Regions from separate parts of the Kitasatospora sp. Ki12 genome, predicted to be linked through region 2. Evidence: riboswitches for the same ligand, from Rfam matches in the RefSeq annotation. Region 2 holds a riboswitch; the other holds the start of a gene.
What was found. A riboswitch is a leader RNA that binds a small molecule or an ion and turns the genes downstream of it on or off. The one in region 2 is predicted to bind cobalamin.

Region 1 (7,687 bases), 2.1 Mb from region 2:
GCCGTCGATCGTGACCGGGACCAGCTTCGGGGGCGTCGCCTTCCACTGGGCGCGGCGGTGCCGGGTGTTGCTGCGGGAGGTCTTGCGCTTGGGTACGGCCATCGGAGGCTCCTATCGGGTGGGACCGGAGGTGTACGGGAGGAGGGCCATCTCGCGGGCGTTCCTGATCGCCCGGGCCATCGCCCGCTGCTGCTGCACGGTGAGGCGGGTGACCCGGCGGCTGCGGATCTTGCCGCGGTCGGAGACGAAGCGCCGCAGCAGCTCGGTGTCCTTGTAGTCGATGTACTCGATGCCCGCCGCGATCAGGGGGTTGGGCCGGTCCTTCGGCGGGGCGGTTCGTTTGCGCATGGTGTCGGGGCTCCTTCAGTGGAGGGGGGCGAGCAGGTCCCGGAAGGCGTCGGGCAGTGCCTTCCAGCCGGGTTCGCCGGCGGCGAGTTCGGCGTCGGTGAGCAGGCAGGAGTCGAGCAGGGCGGTGATGCCCTCGGCGTCCAGCCCTTCGGCGGTGAAGCTGAGCTGCTGGACCCGGTCGCCGTGCAGCGGATGCCAGTCGAGGGCGGCGGCGGCCCGCCGGGCCGGCGGGTAGAGCTCCCAGGCCGCGTCGGGCAGGGTGGCGAGCCAGGGCCCGCACTCCTCGACCGCGAGGTTGGCCCCGGCCGCGTCCCAGGCGAGGATCAGGTCGGGCCGGTTGGCCAGCCAGAACCGCCCGCGGCTGCGCTGTGCGGCGGGGACGAGCTGGTGCAGCGCCTCGTGGAACCGCTCCGGGTGCAGGGGCCGGCGGCGTTCCCAGACCAGGGTGGTGACGCCCGCCTCGTCGCGTTCCTGGGGCAGCAGCGCGAGGGCCGGGTTGACCCGGTCGCGGGCGGCGGCGACGTCGAAGCCGCCGAGCGCGGCCCGGGTGAGGGTGCCGGTGCCGAGCCGGACGACCCGGGCGGTCGGATGGAGCTGACGCAGCAGCGCGAGCCCCGGCGCGTGCGCCGTGGCGCGCGGGACGGCGATCGTGGTGGCGTACTCGATCTGGTGGGCCAGCGCCTCCGCACGGGTCCGCTCGTCCCGTTCGGCGGTGTGCAGGCCGTGTTCCACCAGGTCGTCGGGGACGGAGAGTTCGCCGATCAGCCGGTCCGGGTCGACGGCGGTGACGACACCCGCGAGTTCGACGGCGTCCGCGAGGGGCCGCCCCTCGGACTCCCCGCCGGCGATCACCTCGACGGCCGGGTGCGGGTCGCTGCCACCCCACAGCTCGACGACGGCGAGCCCGTACCGGCCTTCGTCGGCGATCTCCAGCAGCCGGGGCAGCAGGTCCTCGCGCAGGGCGCAGCACGGGCAGTCGTTCGTCAGCGGCACGTCGTCGGCGTCGAACGTCCCCCGGGCGTCGCACAGTTCCCGGTGGACGAGGCCGAGCGAGGCGTCCCGCAGGTCGTGCCGCAGGACGACGGCGTCGACCGCGGCGGCGGCCAGTTCCTCGACGGCGGTCCGGCGTTCGCCCTCGTGCAGTCCGGCGACGACGACCACGGGCAGCTTGATCCGCCCCGGGATGGCCTCCATCGCGCTCACCAGCTCGCCTTGCGGACGCCCGGCAGGTGGCCGGCGTGGGCGTGGACGCGCAGGTTGACCCGGGAGAGGCCGAAGGCGCGCAGGTAGCCGCGGGGGCGGCCGTCCACGGCGTCGCGGTTGCGGATCCGGGTGGCGCTGGCGTCGCGCGGCTGGCGGGCGAGTTCGGCCTGCGCGGCGGCGCGTTCGACGGGGCCGGTGCCCGGGTGGGCGATGATCCGCTTCAGCTCGGCGCGGCGCTCGGCGTAGCGGGCGACGGTGGCGCGACGCTGCTCGTTCTTGGCGATCTTGCTCTGCTTGGCCATCAGACCTTCTCCCCCCGGGCGCGGATACGGGCGACGGCGGCCTCGATGCCGATCGTGTCGACGGTGCGGATGCCCTTGGCGCTGAGGACGAGCCGCACGTACCGGCCCTCACTGGGCAGCCAGTAGCGCTTGCGCTGGATGTTGGGGTCGAAGCGGCGGCTCGTGCGGCGGTGCGAGTGCGAGATCGCGTTGCCGAAGCCGGGCCGGCGGCCGGTGAGTTGGCAGCGGGCGGACATGAATGCTCCCTGGCGTCCGGGAATGGGCAGGACCGGGCTCACGTTACACCAGATGAAAATGACTTCCATTTCGGTGTACGGTTTCGACCCAGCACCCCGAGACCCGCGACCCGGAACCCAGGACCCAGGACCCAGGACCCAGACGCCAGGAGGACGCCCCATGGCCCGCAGCGAACTGCGCCCCGTCATCAAGCTCCGCTCCACCGCCGGCACCGGCTTCACGTACGTGACCCGCAAGAACCGCCGCAACGACCCGGACCGGATGGTCCTGCGCAAGTACGACCCGGTCGCGGGCCGGCACGTCGACTTCCGCGAGGAGCGCTGACCGGCGGCGCCCGCACCCGACACCCGACACCCGACAAGAACCCCAGCACCCCGCAGGCCCCCGAGAGGAGCCCGTCCATGAAGCCCGGAATCCACCCCTCCTACCGCCCGGTCGTCTTCCGCGACAAGGTCGGCGGCCTCGCCTTCCTGACCCGGTCGACGGTCGGCAGCGACCGCACCGTCGAGTGGGAGGACGGCCGCACCTACCCGGTGATCGACGTCGAGATCTCCTCGGCGAGCCACCCCTTCTACACCGGCCAGTCCCGCGTGATGGACACCGCGGGCCGGGTCGAGCGCTTCCGCCGGCGCTACGGCGACCAGCACTGAGCCCGAGGAACTGAGCCCGAGGAACGCCGAACGGCACCTCCCCACCCGGGGAGGCGCCGTTCGGCGTGTGACGACGGGGGCCGGCGCGGCTCACTGCTCCTGCGGCGCCCAGCGCTTCTCGACCTTGGCGACCTTCCAGTACCCGATCGCCAGCGCCCAGACCACCACGAACAGCCCGGCGATCGCGTAGCCGACGTTGTCCAGCGAGATGTCCGCGATCCAGCCGCTCACCGGGTCGGTGAGGTCGAACTTCTCGTGCAGCACCCCGACCAGCTCGATGGTGCCGATGACGAAGGCCACCGCGATCGACAGCCCCGTGATGGTCAGGTTGTAGTACACCTTGCGCACCGGGTTCGAGAACGCCCACTGGTACGCGAAGTTCATGAAGGTCCCGTCCAGGGTGTCGAACAGGCTCATCCCCGCCGCGAACAGCAGCGGCAGGCAGACGATCGCGTACCAGGGCAGCCCGGAGGCCGCGCCGGAGCCCGCCATCACCATCAGGGTGACCTCGGTCGCGGTGTCGAAGCCCAGCCCCAGCACCATGCCGACCGGGAACATCTGCCCGGGCCGGGTGATCGAGCGGGTCGCCCGGTTCAGCACCCGGGCCATGAAGCCGCGCGAGTCCAGGTGCGCCTCCAGCTCCGCCTCGTCGTACTGCCCGGCCCGCATCGCCCGGAACACCTTGACGATGCCGAGCAGCGCCGCCAGGTTGAGCGCGCCGATCAGGTAGAGGAACACGCCGGAGGTGGTCGTCCCGACCACGCCGAGCCACTTGTGGGTGGTCGACTCGTCGTCCATCAGGGTGTTGGCCAGCTGCGCGCCGCCCGCCACCAGGGCGGCCATGATGACCACCATCGAGGAGTGCCCGAGGGCGAACCAGAAGCCCACCGAGACCGGCCGCTTACCGTCCGCCATCAGCTTGCGGGTGGTGTTGTCGATCACCGCGATGTGGTCGGCGTCGAAGGCGTGCCGCATGCCGAGGGTGTACGCGGTGATACCCAGGCCCACCCCGAAGACCTGGGTACCGACCGCGTACCGTTCGGGCGCCACCAGGAAGACGAGCGTCCCGAAGGCCACCACGTGCATGGCCAGGATCACCCCCATCAGCCCGGCCGTGCGGACGGTGTCCTCGCGCTTCCATCTGAAGCTGGGCAGCACGGACGGCGCCGCCTTGGCTTCCGCGGCGACGGTTTCGGGCAGGGTCATGTCCGGATCACGCTCCAACACCTCGTGGAATCACTTCGTGAAGTGCCGCGGCCGGTCTCCTGGCTTACGGGACATCCGGGTCCGCCTTCCCGGGTGCGCGAGGCGCCCAGTGGCTTCGTGGACACGGACTGAAATCCGTCGAGGACGAAGGAATTCACCCGATCACAGTGGCGAGGGCCGCTCCGGGCTGGGACCACTGAAGGTCCGTCACCGGTCTTCCCGAGCACCACGGCGGGCTACACCGTAGGGGTCCGCCCCCGACCCGTGCAAGGCTGCGCACCTGCGCAGGTGTCCAGGATCACAGCCCCCCGCCTGCAAGAATGCGGTCATGCATCTCGTACCGGCCGACCGCGCGGGCCACCGCACCATCGACGGACACCGGGTGTGCGAGGCCATCGCCGCGATCGGCGACACCGCGCACGTCCGGTCCTGGTCCGAGCGGTTCTCGCTGCTCTCCGACCCCGGACGGCTCGCCCTGCTGCTCGCCCTCCACCGGGCCGGCCCGCTCGCCGTCACCGACCTCGCGGTCGCCACCGGCATGCGCGACCCCGCCGTCTCCCAGGCCCTGCGGCTGCTCCGCACGGCCGGCGTGGTCACCGGCGACCGGGACGGACGTGTGGTGCGCTACCGGCTCGTGGACGAGGCCATGCGCCCCCTCCTCGACGAGTGCGCCGCCGCCGAGCACCACGAACCCACCGCCGCGGCGGGCTGACCACAGCTGCGGGCTGACCGACACTCGGGCGACAGCCGCCTGGCCGGCACCCCGGATGAGTACGATCATGGTGTGCCGTCCCACCCCCACGCCTGGCCCGCCGACCGCTGGAACACCCGACCGGTCAGAGCCCGCGTGCTGGCGGTCGCCCGCACCCTCACCTCGGCCACCCGGGTGCTGGACGTCCTCAGCCTGCTGAACCCCGACGGCATCGCCCGCTACTTCACCGTCAACCCCGGCTCCGCCTTCGCCGACCGCGCCCTGGACGAATACCTCCACGGCCTGCCCGGCTACACCGTGCTGGACTGGGAGGACGCCGTCCGGCACCGCTTCGACCTGGCCGTCGCCTGCGCCGTCCACGCCTCCATGCACCGGCTGGACGCCCGCCTCGTCGTCCTCCCGCACGGCGCCGGCTACAACCGCCTGGTCACCGAGTCCACCGGCGACGCGGTCAGCTCCGCCGGCCTGTCCCGCAACGAACTCACCCACCGCGGCCGGGTGTTCGTGGACGTCCTCGGCCTCTCCCACCCCGAACAGCTGGACCGGCTCCGGGCCTCCTGCCCCGAGGCCCTGGACGTCGCCCGCGTGGTCGGCGACCCGTGCTTCGACCGGATGCTGCGCAGCCTGCGCTCCCGCGACGCCTACCGCGCCGCGCTCGGCGCCGTCGACGGGCGGCGGCTCGTCGTCGTCAACTCCACCTGGAGCGAGCACTCGTTATTCGGCCGCCGCCCCGACCTGCCCCGGCGCCTGGTCCGCCGACTGCCCGCCGACGAGTACACCGTGGCCGTCGTCCTCCACCCCAACATCTGGAGCCGGCACGACCCCGAGGCCCTGCTCGACAGCGCCCGCCGGATGGGCCTGCGCCTGATCCCGCCCCACCAGGGCTGGCAGGCCGCCCTGGTCGCCGCCGACTGCCTGATCGGCGACCACGGCTCGGTCTCGGTCTACGGCGCCGCCCTGGAACGACCCACCGTGCTCGTCGCCACCGGCGCCGCCGAGCTCGACCCGCACTCCCCCACCTACGCCTTCGGCCAGGCCGCACCCGTGCTCGACCCCGACGGCGACCTCGCCGCCCAGCTCGAACTGGCCCTGCGCGACCAGGACCCGGCCACCCTGCGCCCGCTCACCGACCGCTCGCTCGGCGGACGCGGCCGCTCGGCCGAGCTGCTGCGCCCGCTGCTCTACTCCTTCCTGGAACAACTGGACGAACCCGAGGGCGAACCGCTCCTGCCGCCCTACCCCAAGCCCGTCCCCCGCCCCGGCACCACCGACGGGCCCACCGCGTACGACGTCGAGGGCACGACCGAGGGCACCGAGGTCAGCCTGCGGCGCTACCCCTTCGACCCGGGCGACCACACCCCGCGCGGCTTCCACGCCCTCACCGACGAGCACCCGGGCGACGCCCTGCGCTACACCGCCGAAGTCCTCGCCCGCACCGAGCCGCACGCCGAACGCCCGGCCGCCGACTGGCTCGCCGACACCGCCCTCGAACTGCCCGGCCTCGCCGTCGCGGTGGCCGCCCTCGGCCCGGCCCGCCACCTGCTCCGGCTGCACGGCGGCCTGCTGCTGGAGGCCCGCGCCGAACGGGGCTTCGGCTGCCCCGAACCCAGCCTCGACCCGCTGCTGCTCGGCTCGGCACTCGCCTGCTGGCTCGCCGACGGCGGCGACCCAGCCGGCCTGCCCGAACACGGCCTCACCGTCCGCACCGGCGAACACCGCACCCGGGTCTCCTTCACCACCGGTCCCTAGCCACCATCGATACCTAGCCCGCCAGCTCCCGCAGCCGGGCCCGGCTGCGCTCGGCCAGCTCCGGGTCGTCCAGTTCCGTGGCGAGGGAGACCAGCAGGGTGTGCGCCTGGGCCTCCTTGGCGTGCTGGCTCCGCTCCTTCGCCCTCCGGACGCAGTCCTCGGCGTGGGCGACGGCGGGAGAGAGCTGCCCCAGCGCCCGGTGGGCCCGGGCGGTCACCAGCGGCAGCTTCATCAGCATGTCGTCGTCCCCGGTGGCCCCGGCCCGCGCGGCGGCGCCGGCCAGCACGGTCAGCGCCTCGTCCGGGCGGCCGTCGGCGATCAGCGCCTGCGCCACGTTGTAGCTCTGCACGATCTCGCCGTGCGGGTCGCCCCGGTTCTCCTCCAGGGCCAGCGCGAACCGCTCCACCGCCCGGCCCGGACGGCCGTCGGCCAGACAGAGCAGGCCGTCCGTCTCGTGCAGCACCCCCGCCACCTGACGCCTGGTCACCAGCGGCAGCTGCTCCGCCGCCAGCGCCAGCTGCTCGGCGGCGAGCGGGTACTCCTTGCGCTCGTAGTGGGCGCGGGCCAGCTGGTTGCGCATCCGGACCACGGCGTCCGGCTGGTTGTCCCAGTGCGCCGACTCGACACCGAGCCGGTGGGTGGCGATCCAGTCCTGGTAGAGCTTGCGACCGTGGTACAGCGGCCAGAGCGACTCGCACAGCCGCCACACCTCGCCGTGCCAGCCCTGCTCGGCCGCCGCCTCCACCACCGCGCGCAGGTTGGCCCGCTCGGCGTGCAGCCACTCCAGCGCGGCGGCGCCGGACGGGAATCCCGGCAGCCCGTCGCCGCTCGGGTCCTGCAACCGCAGCCGGGGCCCCATCGCCCGGTCCGCCCGCGAGGCCCGGCCCCGGAAGTACGCCACCACCCGGGCGAGCAGTTCGGCCCGGTCCGGCAGTTCCCGGGCCCGGCCGTAGGCGTGCAGCCGCACCACGTCGTGGGCGCGGAAGCGCTTCTCGGACGGGTCGTCGTCCTCCACCTCGTCCACCAGGTGGGTGGCGCGCAGCTCCGACAGCACCCGCGCGGCCCGCTCGATGCCCGCCGCCTGGGCGAGTCCGGCCGACAGGAACGGGCCGGGGTGCACGCCGATCAGGTGGTAGAGCGCCTTGCCCTGCTCCGGCAGCCGCTCGTACACCGCGTCGTAGGTGGGGCCGAGGTCACTGTCCTCATCGTTCAGCACGGCCGACCGGCCCTCCCGGTCGTGGAGTTCGGCCACCACCTCACCGATCGGCAGGTTCTCGTGG
Region 2 (7,687 bases):
CGGGCACCAGGGCGAGGGCCATCACGGCCATCGCCGTGCTGTCGACGTCGGAGTCGCCGGTGGCGGGGATCAGGCTGGGCCAGGAGCCGTCCGGGTGCTGGAGGCCCTTCAGGTAGGCAATCGCGGGGGCGGCGCTGGTCGACTCCCCGGCCCGGAGCTGGGCCATGACGGCGAGCGCCTGGGAGAACACCGAGGTCGCGTAGGTGTAGTTCCCCGGGGCGTCGCAGCCGGTGTTCGCGTCGGCCTTGGTGCACACCAGGCCGGCGAGGGCGGCGATCAGGTCGTGGCCGCCGAAGGCGCGCGGGTCGCGGCCGACCGCCTCGGCGAGCAGGGCCTCCTTGCCGATCGAGCCGCCGCCGGCGTACTCGGTGCCGATGGCCGTCCAGTCGTTGACCGTGCGCTCGCTGGCGTCCTTGCCCTGCTGGTCCAGGAAGTCGACGATCCTCCGCAGCGCGGCGTCGTCCGTGCCGGTGGCGGCGAGGGCGTAGGCGCCGTCGACGGTGAGGCCGAAGTCGGCGAACGCCGGGAAGCCCTCGTAGTAGCGGCCGTCGATCAGACGGGCCGGGTCGGTGAGGTAGGCGCTGCCCTTGGCGGCGTCGGGGGTCCTTCCGGCGGACGCGGCCGCCGGGGCGCCGTTGGTGGCGGTCGGCGCCGGGGCGGCGGTCGCGGCGCCGGCGTGCCCGAGCAGGACGGTGCCGCAGGCGGCGGCCGTGACGGCGCCGGCGGCCACCAGCGACGCGAGGTCCCGGTTCCTGTGACGTGTGCGACTGGTGCTGACCCTCACGACGACTCCCTGGTCGGTCGACGCGGGAGACAACGGCGCAGCCTGCGGTCACCCCGGGAAGGGGGGACCGCCCTGACCGCGTCGTAGTCCGCGACGACGCAAGTGCTCTGTGAACAGGCCCCCGGTCCAGGCATTCCGGCTCACCCACCGGGTGGTGGGCCTACGGTTGCGGGTCAGCGCCGGAGTCGGACCGGCTTCCCCTGAATGCCGAGGGCAAAAATCGTTTCATCAGACCACAGTGCTGGATTCGGAGTCAACGGACCGTCAGACCGCCGCCCCGGGCTCCGGCGGCACCCGCGTCGCCATGGTGCCGCCGGTCCGGAACGTCGGAGGGCGCGCCGGCGCCCCGGGACGGCCGAGAGCGTGCCGGCGGGCGGGTGTCAGGGCGCCGTGACGCCCGGCTGGGCGCCCGCCCCGAAGGACCAGCCCTCGACGTCGCCGGGCGCCGGGTTGTAGCTGCCCGCACCCAGATTGCTGTACGACCAGGGGCCGCCGTGCTGGGCGTGCCAGTACGACCAGTAGGCGCTGCCGGTCGGGTTGGTGCAGGTCGTCGGCAAGGCGTTGATCTTGCAGACGAAGCCCGGGAAGCGCGGGTGGAAGGCGTACGAGAATCCGGCGCCGGTCAGCGCGGCGAGCCCGCTGGCCGGGTCGCCGGGGGCGCAGCCGGTCTCGATGCCGCCGCCGACGGCGGTGAAGTCGACCACGACGGTGACCCCGGTCGTGCCGTCGCAGGAGGCGGCCCGGGCCTGCGGGGCCTGGACGGCGGAGACGCCGAGCAGGCCGGCGGTGAGAGCCGCGACGGCGGCGACGGAGCCGAGCGCACGGCGGGCCGCACGGGCCCGGGTGAAGGTACCGGTCATGAGTGAAGTCCTCCTGATGTCAGGCGAGTTCAGCGTGCGGCCGGGGCCGGGCAAGCGAGGGTGGGCGCGTCGGGGCGCGCCCCGGCGGCCGAGAGGGTGGCCAGCGGGGTGCCGGCCAGGCCGAGGACGGCCTGGGCGGTGGCCCGGGCACCGGTGGCCCCGTTGAAGCCGGACGCGTCGTAGGCGACCGCGCCGCGCGCCGCCGGGTCGGCGGAGCAGCCCTGCTGGAACTTCACCAGCCGGCTCCAGCCCTTGAGGCCGGTGCCGTAGTGCCCGCCGGCCAGCAGCGTCTGCGTTGCCAGGCCGGTGGTGTTGGCGTTGGAGGCGGTCGCCCCGGCCGCCGCGAAGCCGCCGTCGGCGTTCTGGTGGGCGGTCAGCCAGGTCAGGCCCGCGTTCGCCTTGGTGGTGCGGCCGGTGGCGGCGAGGGCCTGGACGGCCAGCGCGGTGGCGTCCGAGTCACTGGTGCAGGAGGTCTGGCCGAAGGAGACGGGGAAGCCGCCGTCCGCGCACTGGCTGTTCGCGAGGAAGTCCACGGCCGCCGCCGGGGCGTCACCGGGCGTACGGTGCAGGGCGATCAGGGCCAGCGACTGGCCGAAGGCGTTGCTGTAGTCGCCCCACTGCGAGCGGTCGGAGAAGCGGCCCTCGGCGGTCTGCAGCGAGCGCAGCCGGGCCGGCAGGTCGACCCCGCCGAAGCCCGCCGGGTTCCCGCCGCGCACCTCGACGGCCAGCAGCAGCTTGGCGGTGGCGCCCGCGTAGGCCTCGGTGGTGCCGTCGCCGAGGTAGCCGCTGATCACCTCGGGCTTCGCCAGCCAGGCGGTGGCCTTGGCGGCGGCCTGGTCGGAGCTGTGCGAGGCGGCGAAGGCGAGCACGGCGTCGACGGTCAGGCCCTGGTCGGGGTAGGCGGTGCCGTTGAAGACGGACTCGAAGTGGTCCCCGTCGACGAGCTGCCGGGCCAGCCAGCCGGCCGCGGCGGCGTCCGGACGGACGGTCCGGGACGACGTCGTGTCGGCCTGGGCGGCGGTGGCGGCCGGAAGCGCGGTGGCGAGGGCAAGGGCGGGTATCGCGAGCAGACCGAGCGGGCGGAGGAGGGTGCGGCGGAGCGCGGGCATGGAGTGCCTTTCCGGGCCTGGACGCAGGGGCCCGAAGGACGTCGGCAACGCGCCGGGGCAGCCCTCGGAGCTCCGGCCCGCAGACCACGACGGGAGGAGGGGACGACACACCTCCGCCGACGGGTACTCGGGCTCGCCACCGACGCGGGTCGGCGGCCTACCGTTGCGGGTCAGCGCCGGATTCGGACCGGACTTCCCCCGACGGCGGAGTCAGAACATGACGGCTCATCATGGCGAAACCGCAAAGATCCGGTCAAGGGATCGTGCGCCACATCACGGCATCGGTGACGGTTGGCCGGGGTGGGCCGGCGGGGCCCACCCCGGCGGTGGTTCGAAGACGGGCCCTACGCCCGCAGCAGCGCCTGGTAGGCGTGCAGCGGCGCGTCGTCGTCCAGTGGGGCGATCGCGGCGACGTAGCCGTCCGGGCGGACCATGATCCGGCCGCCGTTCGGCAGGCCGTAGCGGGCGGCCGCGTGGCCGTCGGGGTCCTGGAGCGCGGCGTCGTAGCCCGTCGAGGCAGGGGCGTTGGCGCCGACCAGGAGTTGACGTACCGTCAGACCTCTCACCGGTGCGGGTGCCGAGCCGTCGACCGCCACGGTGAGCAGCACGTGCTCGTGGGCTCCGGCGAGCGCCGCGCGCAGCTCCGGGCCGGCCGCGGGGAGGTGGTCACCGGCGTGCAGGTCGCCGCCGCCGCGGCCCCGGACCACGATCGGGCTCCTGCGGTACGCGACCGCGGTCTCCTCGGTGCGGTCGGCCATCGCCTGGCGGACCGGGGCGAGGCCGGTGAGCAGGTGCATCCCCTTGTTGCGCAGCTTCTGCGCGATCGGGTTGGCGAGGGTGGCGACCCGGGTGAGCGTGCCGGCGAACTGGATCACCTGGGCTCCGACCGGGTGGCGCTCCGCGTGGTAGCTGTCCAGTACGGCCGGGCCGGCCTGGCCGGTGCTGACGAGGGCGAGCTTCCAGGCCAGGTTGTGGGCGTCCTGGATGCCGGTGTTCATGCCCTGGCCGCCGGCCGGGCTGTGCACGTGCGCCGCGTCGCCGGCCAGCAGGACCCGGCCGACCCGGTACTCGGGCACCTGGGCGTGGTGCACTTCGAAGACGGTGAGCCAGCGGGAGTCGCGGATGCGGATCGGGCGCTCGGCGCGCTCGTCCACCACCTGCTGCAGCCACTCCCGGGTGGCGGTGCGCTGCTCGTCCGTGGGGATGTTCGCGATCAGTCGCAGCCGGTCCCCCTCCATGGGGAAGACCAGCAGCGGGCCGTCGTGCGGCGAGAAGAAGGTGTACATGCTGTGCGGGTCGAGGTCGTGGTCGGCGTTCACGTCGCCCATCAGGAACTTCTCGCCCTTGAACTTCCCGGCGAGGGCGCTGCCGACCAGCTTGCGTGCCTGGCTGTGCCCGCCGTCGGCGCCCACCAGCCAGCCCGTACCGGCGGCCTCCTGACGCCCGTCGGCGTGCTCCAGCACCGCCTGGACGCCGTGCTCGTCCTGCGTCAGGCCGGTCAGGGTCACCTCGCGCTCGACGGTGACGCCGTGACCGGCGAGCGCCGCGGTGAGGATGCGCTCGGTCTCGGTCTGCGCGACGGTCACCGAGTACGGGAACGGGCTGTCCACCAGGTCGAGGGCGATCCGGGCCACCACCTCGCCGTCCGCGTGCATCTCCATCCCCGTGGTCCGGACCCCGGCCCGGATCAGCTCGTCCACCAGGCCCAGCCGCTCGAACATCTCCAGGCTGCGGGCGTGCACGACGATGGCGCGCGACTCCGTGGTGGGCTCTGCCAGCCGGTCGACGATCCGCACCGGCACCCCGCGCCTGGCCAGCTCCAACGCGGCGGTCAGCCCCACCGGGCCCGCACCCACGACGATGATCGGGTCGCTCATCAGTAGTCCTCACGTTCGTGCCGACGACGACGGACCGGACGGACCGGTCGAACCGGACGGACCGGACGGATCGTCAACCACCTTGTGTGTCAGCTTGATCGGCGCGAAGCCTATCGATCACACGTGCGATCGCCACCCCATTTCCCGTACCCGGCGGGGAACGCCAGGCCTTACGGATCGCTGACGCCGTCCCGTGGCGACGGCCCGGTGGGCGGGCCGGCCGGTAGCGTCCCAGGTCATGAGGATTCTGGTCACCGGCGGCGCCGGGTTCATCGGTTCGACGGTCGTGCGCGCCCTGGCCGCCGCGGGCCACGAGGTCCGGGTGCTGGACGCGCTGCTGCCCGCGGTCCACCCGTCGGGGTCGGCTCCCGAGCTGCCGGCCGGCGTCGACTTCCGGCACGGCGACGTACGGGACGCGGCCACGGTGGAGCACGCCCTGGCCGGGGTGGACGCGGTCTGCCACCAGGCGGCGATGGTCGGCCTCGGGCTCGACCTCGACGACGCGCCCGCGTACGCCGGCTGCAACGACCTCGGTACGGCGGTGCTCCTGTCCGCGATGGCCCGCGCACGGGTGCGGAACCTGGTCCTGGCCGGATCGATGGTGGTCTACGGCGAGGGCCGGTACGCCTGTCCGGAGCACGGGGCCGTGGCGCCCGGTCCGCGGCGGCCGGAGGACCTCGACGCGGGCCGGTTCGAGCCGCCGTGCCCGGTGTGCGGGGCCCCGCTCCGGCCGGGCCTGGTGGCGGAGGAGGCGCCGGGCGATCCCCGGAACGTGTACGCGGCGACCAAGCTCGCCCAGGAGCACCTGGCCTCCGCCTGGGCCCGCGCCTGCGGCGGATCCGTCCTGGCGCTGCGCTACCACAACGTCTACGGCCCGGGCATGCCGCGCGACACCCCGTACGCCGGGGTGGCCTCGCTGTTCCGCTCGGCGCTCGCCCGCGGCGAGGCGCCCCGGGTGTTCGAGGACGGCGGCCAGCGCCGGGACTTCGTCCATGTCGACGACGTCGCGGCGGCCAACCTCGCCGCCCTGGCGGACGTCCGCGAGCGGCCGCCGGGCCACGCCCGGGCGTACAACGTGGGCAGCGGGGAGGTGCGCACCATCGGCGAGATGGCCCGGGCGCTGGCGGACGCCCACGGCGGGCCGGCGCCGGTGGTGACCGGCGAGTACCGGCTCGGGGACGTCCGGCACATCACCGCCGACTCCTCCCGGCTGCGGGCGGAGCTGGGCTGGCGGGCCCGGGTGCCGTTCCGCGCGGGGATGGCCGAGTTCGCCGCCGCGGCCCTGCGGGCCTGACCGCCCAGGGGCCTACCCCCCCCCGCGGCCCCGCCTACCCGCGCGCCGCCGGGAGCGCGATCTCGAAGCAGCAGCCCCCGGCGACGTTGTGCACCCGGGCCCGGCCGGAGTGGGCCTCGACGATGCCGCGGACGATGGCCAGGCCGAGCCCGGCCCCGCTGTCCCCGCCCTCACCGGGATCACGCCGCGGCGTCCGGGCGCTGCTGCCGCGCCAGCCGGTCTCGAACACCCGGGAGAGGTCCTGTTCCGGGATCCCTCCGCAGCCGTCGGTGACCGAGAGGACGACCTCGTCCACCTCCCGGCGGGCCGAGACCGCCACGACGCCGTCCTCGGGCGTCGAGCGGATCGCGTTGACGAGGAGGTTGCCCAGCACCCGGGTGATCTCGCGGCTGTCCACCTCGACCGGCTCGGCGGCGACCTGACGGCCCTCCAGCCGGACGCCGCGCCGGCGGGCCAGCGGGTGGGCGCCGGCCAGCGCGTCGTCGACCAGGTCGTAGACGGACACCCGGGACACCGTCAGGGACAGCGCGCCGGCCTGGATGCGGGAGAGTTCGAAGAGGTCGTCGACCATGCCGGTGAGCCGCTCCACCTCGGCGCGGATCCGCGTCAGGTACTGCTCCGGCTCGTCGGCCACCCCGTCCTCCAGGGCTTCGGCCATGGCGCGCAGCCCGGCGAGCGGGGTGCGCAGGTCGTGGGAGATCCAGGCGATCAGCTCCCGCCGCGAGGCGTCCAGCGCCTGCGCCCGGGCCCGGGACTCGGCGAGCCGGGCACTGGTGGCGGCGAGTTCCTCGCTGAGCTGGGCCAGTTCGAGCCCGAGGGGGTGGTCGGGCGCGGTGAAGCCGGTGTCGCTCCCGACCGTGCGGGCCGCCGCGGTCAGGGCGCGGCTGCCCGCCACCACCTGGCGTCCGAGCAGCGCGGCGGTGAGCAGCGAGACCACGGACGCCATGCCGAGGACGGTTATCACCACCCCGAGGTCGTGCCCGGACAGGAACATCGCCTGGGCGACGGCGAAAGTCCCGGAGGTGACGGCGAGGACGGTGACGACGGCCACGCAGAAGAGCGAGAGCGCCACCGAGCGCCGGCGCAGCAGCCGTACGGCCAGCCAGCCGAGCAGTCCGGCGCCGGTGGCGCCGAGCCCCGCGAACAGGGCGATCAGCAGGAGGTCCTTCACGCCGGGCCGTCCTTCTCGTCCGTCACGGGGCCGTGGCGACCGTCCGTCGCGGGGTCGTGGCGACCGTCGGTCATCGGGTCGCGGCGACCGTCCGTCGCGGGGTCGTAGCGGTATCCGACGCCCCAGACCGTGGTGATCAGGGTCGGTGCGGCGGGGTCGTCCTCGATCTTCTCGCGCAGTCGGCGGACGTGGACGGTGACGGTGGACAGGTCGCCGAAGTCCCAGCCCCAGACCCGCTGCATCAGCTCCTGCCGGGCGAAGACCGTCCGGGGGTTCCGGAGGAGGAACGCGAGCAGGTCGAACTCCCGCAGGGTGAGCAGGAGTTCACGCCCCTTGCGGTCGGCCCGGCGGGCCCGCGGGTCGAGCGTGATGTCCCCGGACACCAGCCGCACGGGGGCGGGCGTCGTGGCGGCGCCGGCGCCGGCGCGGGCGCGGCGCAGGACGGACTGGACCCGCAGGACGAGTTCCCGTGGGCTGAAGGGCTTGGTGACGTAGTCGTCGGCGCCCAGTTCCAGGCCGAGGATGCGGTCGGCCTCGTCGCCCCGGGCGGTGAGCATGACCACCGGGAGGTCGGCGCCGTCCTCGGTCGCGC

Region 1: another riboswitch for cobalamin. It lies ahead of nicT (Nickel transporter NicT); the one in region 2 lies ahead of ACYP53_RS19205 (peptidase).

The regions. Positions count from the first base shown of each region.
Region 1 is NZ_BAAIHT010000002.1:2,459,663-2,467,349, forward strand. It holds gene rpmF (50S ribosomal protein L32) at 1-102, opposite strand, end outside; gene rpsR (30S ribosomal protein S18) at 112-348, opposite strand; gene ACYP53_RS28385 (CobW family GTP-binding protein) at 364-1,542, opposite strand; gene rpsN (30S ribosomal protein S14) at 1,548-1,853, opposite strand; gene rpmB (50S ribosomal protein L28) at 1,853-2,089, opposite strand; gene rpmG (50S ribosomal protein L33) at 2,250-2,414, shown strand; gene ACYP53_RS28405 (type B 50S ribosomal protein L31) at 2,492-2,740, shown strand; gene nicT (Nickel transporter NicT) at 2,831-3,946, opposite strand; cobalamin riboswitch at 3,979-4,192, opposite strand; gene ACYP53_RS28415 (ArsR/SmtB family transcription factor) at 4,275-4,658, shown strand; gene ACYP53_RS28420 (hypothetical protein) at 4,731-6,407, shown strand; gene ACYP53_RS28425 (AAA family ATPase) at 6,421-7,687, opposite strand, start outside.
Region 2 is NZ_BAAIHT010000002.1:350,740-358,426, forward strand. It holds gene ACYP53_RS19195 (prenyltransferase/squalene oxidase repeat-containing protein) at 1-784, opposite strand, end outside; gene ACYP53_RS19200 (flagellar hook-length control protein FliK) at 1,165-1,644, opposite strand; gene ACYP53_RS19205 (peptidase) at 1,674-2,753, opposite strand; cobalamin riboswitch at 2,855-2,974, opposite strand; gene ACYP53_RS19210 (FAD-dependent monooxygenase) at 3,098-4,630, opposite strand; gene ACYP53_RS19215 (NAD-dependent epimerase/dehydratase family protein) at 4,869-5,924, shown strand; gene ACYP53_RS19220 (sensor histidine kinase) at 5,959-7,095, opposite strand; gene ACYP53_RS19225 (response regulator transcription factor) at 7,092-7,687, opposite strand, start outside.